Regions from separate parts of the Cellulomonas fimi ATCC 484 genome, predicted to be linked through region 1. Evidence: riboswitches for the same ligand, from Rfam matches in the RefSeq annotation. Region 1 holds a riboswitch; the other holds the start of a gene.
The links. A riboswitch is a leader RNA that binds a small molecule or an ion and turns the genes downstream of it on or off. The one in region 1 is predicted to bind S-adenosylmethionine.
Positions count from the first base shown of each region.

Region 1 (3,269 bases):
GCGGCGGCGCAGGTCGGCGGCGACGGCCTCGACCTCGTCGGCGGAGGACCGCCCGGCCCAGAACGCCTCGATGGCCTTCTTGAGCTCACGGCGGGGGCCGATCCGGGGGTAGCCCAGGACCGAGCCGGCGGGGAACGTGGGGGTGGTGGTCATCGCGGTGTCTGTCCCTCGTGGGTGGGGTCGGGTGACGTCGGGTCCGGTGCGGCCTGCCGGCCGGTGCGCGCCCCGCCGTCGAGCCCTGCTCCTTCGAGCAGGTCGAGCGCGGCGTGGTGCTGGTTGAACGTGTACAGGTGGACGCCGGGCGCGCCGCCGTCGAGGACGCCCCGGACGAGGTCGACGCCGTACCGCACGCCGCGGCGGTGGCGCTCCACGTCGTCGTCGGCCGAGCCGAGCAGGTCGAGCAGGTCGCGCGGGACGGGGACGCCGGAGAGGTCCTGCACCCGCAGCAGCCGGGCCGGGTCGGTCGCCGGGATGATGCCGGGCACGATCGGGATCGTCACGCCCGCGTCGCGCGCCTCGGCGACGAGCCCGAGGTACGCCTCGGCGTCGAAGAAGAGCTGCGTGATCGCGAAGTCCGCGCCGGCCTCCTGCTTGGCCAGCAGCGACGCGACGTCCTGCGCACGCGTGCCGCCGGTCGCGGCGTTGCCGCGCGGGAACGCCGCGACGGCGACCGACAACGGGCGGACCCGGGCGCGCACCGCCTGCGACGGGCTTCCCGCGCAGCGCCGCGACTCGATCTCGCGGAGCAGCTCGACCAGCTCGCTCGCGGTGTGGAGTCCGTCGGGGTGGGGCTGCCAGTCCGGCTGCCCGGCCGGCGGGTCGCCGCGCAGCGCCAGGAACGAGCGTGCGCCCTCGTCGAGGAACTCCTCGACGATCGCCGTGATCTCGGCGCGCGACGTGCCGACGCACGTGAGGTGGGCGATGGGGTTGAGCGACGTCTCGCGCAGCAGGCGGCGGACCAGCGCGCGCGTCGTCTGCCGGGTGCTGCCCGACGCCCCGTAGGTCACCGACACGAAGTCGGGGTGCGCGTCGGCGAGGTGCTGGATGGTGTCCCAGAGGCGCGGCGCTGCGCCGGGGTTGCGCGGCGGGAACAGCTCGAACGACACCGTCGGGCGGTCCACGGCCGCGAGCGGGCGGTCGACGGCGGCGACGTGCGGACCCGTTGCGCGGCGGCTGACCGTGCGGGTCCCGAGCGCCTCGTCCGGGACGGTGCCGGCGGGGGAGACCGTGGGCGCGCTCACGGCCGGGTCCGGGGTGTCCGGTGGGTGCGGCGGTGCCGGCGGTCGCCGGGACACGCGTGGTGCAGGGACATCACTCACTCCATCGACCCTGGCGGAAGCACCCACACCCTCGCCAGGAGGGGGGTTGCTGCGGCGTCGTCGAGCCAGGTCTCTCGGCCGCTCTGGATGGTTGTCGTGATGCTAGACCGCCGACCACATGGTGGGCAACGTCGCTCGATGGGTGAGACGCAGGTGTCCGCCCCCTAGCCCTCCGGGACGGGTCGTGCGGCGAGGCGCGTGGCCGGCAAGGCGCGCCCGCCGTCGGCCCTGTCGCAGCGCCCGGCGCCGTCCTGCCGGCCCCACCGGCACGGGCGGCGCGACGACGGCGGTGCCCGTGCCCTGGGGTCGGGCTCCCGGCGGCGGTGCGCCGAGGGGCGTCAGTGGCGGCGGCGCGGCGTGAGGTGGCCGTGACGCACACGGCTGCGCTGCGTGGGCACGTCGAACCACGAGGTGGGCGAGCCCGCCGGGACCTCGCGCAGCCCGTCGTGCACGGCCGCGAGGACCTCGGCGTCGACGGCCGTGGGGTCGGACAGCGCAGCGGCCGCCGCACGCACGGCGTCGAGCCGCCCGTCGGGGTCGTGGGTGTCCGTCATGCCGCGAATCCTAACCGCCGTGTCCGAGGCGGCCACGGGCGGGCCGAGGGCGTCACCCAGGGGGAGCAGCGCGCCGGCGGGGCGTCACGGGCGGGGCGTCACGGGCGGGGCGTCAGGGGCGGGCCACCGAGGGGCACCCGGCGCGGTGGTCGTCCACCAGTCCGCAGGCCTGCATGGCGGCGTAGGCGGTCGTCGGGCCGACGAAGCGGAAGCCGAGCGACTTGAGCTCCTTGGCCAGCGCACGCGACTCCGCCGTGGCTGCCGGGACGTCGGACCAGGTCACGGGCCTGACGTGGTCCGAGCGTGCCGGTGCGTGCGACCAGACGACCTCGTCCAGCGTCCGGCCCGCCTCGTGCAGCGCCCGCAGCGCGCGGGCGTTGACCACGGTCGCCTCGATCTTGGCGCGGTTCCGCACGATCCCCGCGTCGGCCATGAGCCGCGCGACGTCGTCCTCGTCGAACGCGGCGACCGCCTCCGGGTCGAAGCCGGCGAACGCCGCGCGGAAGGCGGGCCGCTTGCGCAGGATCGTGATCCAGGCGAGCCCGGACTGGAAGCCCTCGAGCGCGATGCGCTCGAACAGCGCCTCCTCGCCGTGCACCGGGACGCCCCACTCCTCGTCGTGGTACCGCTCGTAGAGCGGGTCGCCGTCGCCGAAGCACCGCGCGCCGGCCGGGACCGGGCGTGCCGGCGGCGCCGGGTCGGTGTCCGTGAGCGGCGCCGGGTCGGTGTCCGTGAGTGCGGCCGGCACGGCCGGCGCCGTAGCGTCCGTCGGGGGCGGGGCCGTGGGGTTCTGGGTCACGCCGCCAGTCTGGCGTGGGCCGCCGACAGGCGGGTGCCGGGCGCTCGCGGTCCGTGGAGCCGCTCCGCCGGGCAGGGGCTGTGGACGGCTCGGTCGGTGGTGCCCGGACGCCCCCCGCCGGGCGCGCGCGCCCCGGACTGGACGGTCAGCGCCCCGGCGCCCCCGCCGGCCCGTCATGCCCCGCACGCTCGGCACGCGCCACGAGCGCCGCGATGCCGTCCAGCACCAGGCGCGTCCCGAACGACACCGGCGACGACTCGAGCTCGGCGCCGAACGCCCCCGCGGACGCCGCGCGACGGACCGCGGGGTGCGCGTCGGGCGTCGCGACGGCGAGCAGGAGCCCGTCCATGTCGTACGGGGACGCCGTGGCCTCCTGCACCGTCCGCTCGCGCTCGGCCCACGACGCGTAGAGCGTGAGCTCGCCGAGCTGGTGGTGCGCGAGGATGCCGACGGCCGCCACCTTCTCGTCCTCCCCGAGCGGGGTGTCCTCGAGCGCGGCGATCATGGCCTCCATCCACGCCAGCCGGTTCGGGCCGATCGCGTGCAGGACGGTGCCGGCGTGCGCGAGCCACGGGTGGGCGTGCAGGACCGGCTGCT
Region 1 is NC_015514.1:4,159,927-4,163,195, reverse strand. Features, by position in the region: gene metE (5-methyltetrahydropteroyltriglutamate--homocysteine S-methyltransferase) at 1-153, opposite strand, end outside; gene CELF_RS18800 (methylenetetrahydrofolate reductase) at 150-1,241, opposite strand; SAM riboswitch class I at 1,318-1,413, opposite strand; gene CELF_RS18795 (hypothetical protein) at 1,658-1,873, opposite strand; gene CELF_RS18790 (DNA-3-methyladenine glycosylase I) at 1,986-2,672, opposite strand; gene CELF_RS19805 (TetR/AcrR family transcriptional regulator C-terminal domain-containing protein) at 2,818-3,269, opposite strand, start outside.

Region 2 (3,269 bases), 1.4 Mb from region 1:
CGGACGTCCTCCCACGTGCCGAGCCGCGGGTCGACGGCGGTGTGGTCGACGGGGTCGAAGCCGGCGTCGGCGCCGTCGTAGGGCGTGAAGAACGGCAGGACGTGCACCCCGCCGAACGCGCCTGCGAACGGCTCGGAGCGCAGCAGCCGCGCGAGGCCGGGGAGGTCGCCGCCGAGCCGGTCGGCGTAGGTGATGAGCTGCACGGCGTTGCGCGTCGCCACGTCGGCGTCCTCTCTGACGCGTCCGGGGAGCCCCGCCGGGCTGTGGGCGGGCGGTCCGCGGCGGGGCCCGGTCCGGTGTCCCAGGCCGGGCCCCGCCGAGCGGCTGCTACTTCTTGAAGGCGTCCTTGACGTCGTCGACGGCGTCGGCGGCCTTGTCGCCGGCCTGCTTGACGTTGGCCGACGCCTGGTCGCCGCGGCCCTCGGCCTCGAGGCGCTCGTCGTCCGTCGCGCGTCCGACGCCCTCCTTGACCTTGCCCTTCGCCTCTTCGGCGGCGTGCTCGATCTTGTCGTCGAGACCCATGGTGGGCTCCTCTCCGGTCGTGGCGGTCGGGTCAGACGGCGCGTCGTCCGCGCCCGACGAGCCAGCCGATGAGGCTGACGACGAGCAGGATGACGCCGATCCAGAGGAGGACCTGCGCGGCTTCGACGGCGACGCCGAGGACGATCATGACGACGCCGGCGATGATGAGGATGAGCCACAGAGCCATCGGACTGCCTCTCTCGACTCGGCGGCCTCGTGACCACCGACCTGACCCGGTGACCAGGGTTCTTCGGTCACCACACGACATCGTCCTGCCGCAAGGGGCGTCTCGCATGTCGGGCGAGGGGCGCGGGCGGGTGGTATTCGGATCGCCGTCCGCACGGGTGCCGGCCGGCTCCGGCGTGCGCGGTGGACACCGCTGTCCACGATGTGAGCCGCGCCCGGCAGATAGTTGACCGATCCAGTCGGGTTTTCTACTGTTCTCGGCACCGGGGTCCGACGGGTCCGGGGTCATGAGCTCCAGCACCAAGCCCCGGCTCGCTGGACGGCAACCCTCCCGCGCGGCGGGGTGCCCCGGGTGACGACCAGGCCGTGGACCCCACGGCAACGGCGCGGACGCAGGCCCAGGGCCTGCCGTGAGGAGAGAGCGATGAGCAGCGGGCGAGCACCCCGGCACGCAGCCGGCCTCACGTGTCGCTGTCGCCCCTGCACGCCCTCCTGTCGCGCCCGCTGAGCACCCCGACGACACCGTCGCCGGCCGGCCACCGGCCCCCCGCACAGGCACAGGCTCCCGCGCAGCCCGAGCGCTGACGCGCCGTCGCGGCCCCTGCCGCACCCGTCCCACGCACCCGCCACGCCCCGGTCCGGGCGCGCACCCGCGCGTCCGCACCGCCGCGCACCCCGAAACGGATGGCACCCCCATGACCGTCTCTCCCCGCAGCACCCACCTCGGCCTCGACCTCTCCGACGCCGGCCCGCACCCCGAGGCGTGGCGCACGTCCGGGTCGGAGCCGCACCGGCTCTTCGACCCCGAGCGGCTGCGCGAGCTCGTCGACACCGCGCAGCGCGCGACGCTCGACTTCGTCCTGTTCGACGACGCGTTCGCGCTCCACACGAGCCGCAACACCACGTTGCGGGGGCGGCTCGACGCGGCCCTCGTCTCGGCGCGGCTCGCCCCCCGCAGCGCGGGCATCGGGCTGGTCGCGACGGTCGACACCACGCACACCGAGCCGTTCCACGTCGCCAAGGCGCTGCAGACGATCGACCACGTCAGCCACGGGCGCGCCGCCTGGCAGGTCGCCTGGTCGACGTCGCCGCAGGTCACCGCGGCCTTCGGACGCAAGCAGGTGCAGGACGAGGCCGACGCGGTCGCCGAGGCCGACGAGGCCGTCGACGTCGTGCGCAAGCTCTGGGACAGCTGGGAGGACGACGCGGAGATCCGCGACGTCGCGACCGGCCGGTTCGTCGACCGCGACAAGATCCACCGGATCGACCACGAGGGCGTCCGGTTCGTCGTGCGCGGGTCGTCGATCACACCGCGCTCGCCGCAGGGCCAGCCGCCCGTCGTCGTGCGTGCGACCTCGTCGCCCGCGCGTGCCTTCGCCGCGCACCAGGCGGACGTCGTCCGGATCGCCGTGACCGACCGCGCGGACGCCGCCGTGCAGCGCGCCGAGATCCGGGCCGCCGCCGCGGCCGTCGGGCGCGACCCCGACGAGATCCGGGTCCTCGCGGACGTGCTCGTCGTGCTGGGCGGGACCGCCGCCGCGGCACGCGAGCGCCTGGCCCTGCTCGACGCGCTCGCCGGCGACGCACGCCGACCCGACGGGTACGCGCACGTCGGGACGGCCGCGGAGCTCGCGGCGACCGTCGAGGACTGGACGGTCACGGGCGCGGTCGACGGGTTCGTGCTGCGGCCTGCCGCGCTGCACACCGACGTCGACGGCATCGCCGACGAGGTGGTCCCGCTGCTGCGCGCCGCGGGAGCGTTCCGCGACACCTACCCCGGCACGACGCTGCGCGACACCCTCGGGCTCGCGCGCCCCGCCTCCCGCTACGCCTCCGCGATCGCCTGAGCCGCGCCATGACCGTCCCCCGCAAGCAGGTCCACCTCGGCGCGCACTTCCCGGGCGTCAACTCGACCACCGTCTGGACCGAGCCCGACTCGGGCAGCCAGATCGACTTCGCGTCGTTCGAGCACCTCGCCCGCTCGGCCGAGGACGCGCGCCTCGACTTCTTCTTCCTCGCCGAGGGCCTGCGCCTGCGCGAGCACAAGGGCGAGATCTTCGACCTCGACGTCGTCGGGCGGCCCGACACCCTGCCCGTGCTCGCCGCGCTCGCGGCCGTGACCGACCGGCTGGGCCTGGTCGGCACGATCAACACGACGTTCAACGAGCCGTGGGAGGTCGCGCGGCAGTTCGCGACGCTCGACGTGCTCTCGGGCGGGCGCGCCGCGTGGAACCTCGTGACGTCGCCCGACGCGTTCACCGGTGCGAACTTCCGCCGCGGCGGCTTCCTGCCCTACGAGCAGCGCTACGAGCGGGCCGCCGAGCTCGTCGCGGTCGCCCGCGCGCTCTGGGACTCGTGGGACGACGACGCCGTGCTGGGCGACCGCGAGGGTGGTGCGTTCCTGCGGGACGTCGAGCACGTCGGCCCGCACTTCCAGGTGCGCGGCACGTTCCCGACGCCGCGCGGCCCGCAGGGGCACCCGGTGCTCTTCCAGGCCGGCGACTCCGGGCAGGGTCGCGACTTCGCCGCCGCGACCGCGGACGTCGTGTTCTCCATGCACT
Region 2 is NC_015514.1:1,297,092-1,300,360, forward strand. Features, by position in the region: gene gtfA (sucrose phosphorylase) at 1-221, opposite strand, end outside; gene CELF_RS05975 (CsbD family protein) at 328-522, opposite strand; gene CELF_RS20360 (hypothetical protein) at 554-709, opposite strand; SAM riboswitch class IV at 992-1,099, shown strand; gene CELF_RS05980 (LLM class flavin-dependent oxidoreductase) at 1,404-2,555, shown strand; gene CELF_RS05985 (NtaA/DmoA family FMN-dependent monooxygenase) at 2,564-3,269, shown strand, end outside.
Region 2: another riboswitch for S-adenosylmethionine. It lies ahead of CELF_RS05980 (LLM class flavin-dependent oxidoreductase); the one in region 1 lies ahead of CELF_RS18800 (methylenetetrahydrofolate reductase).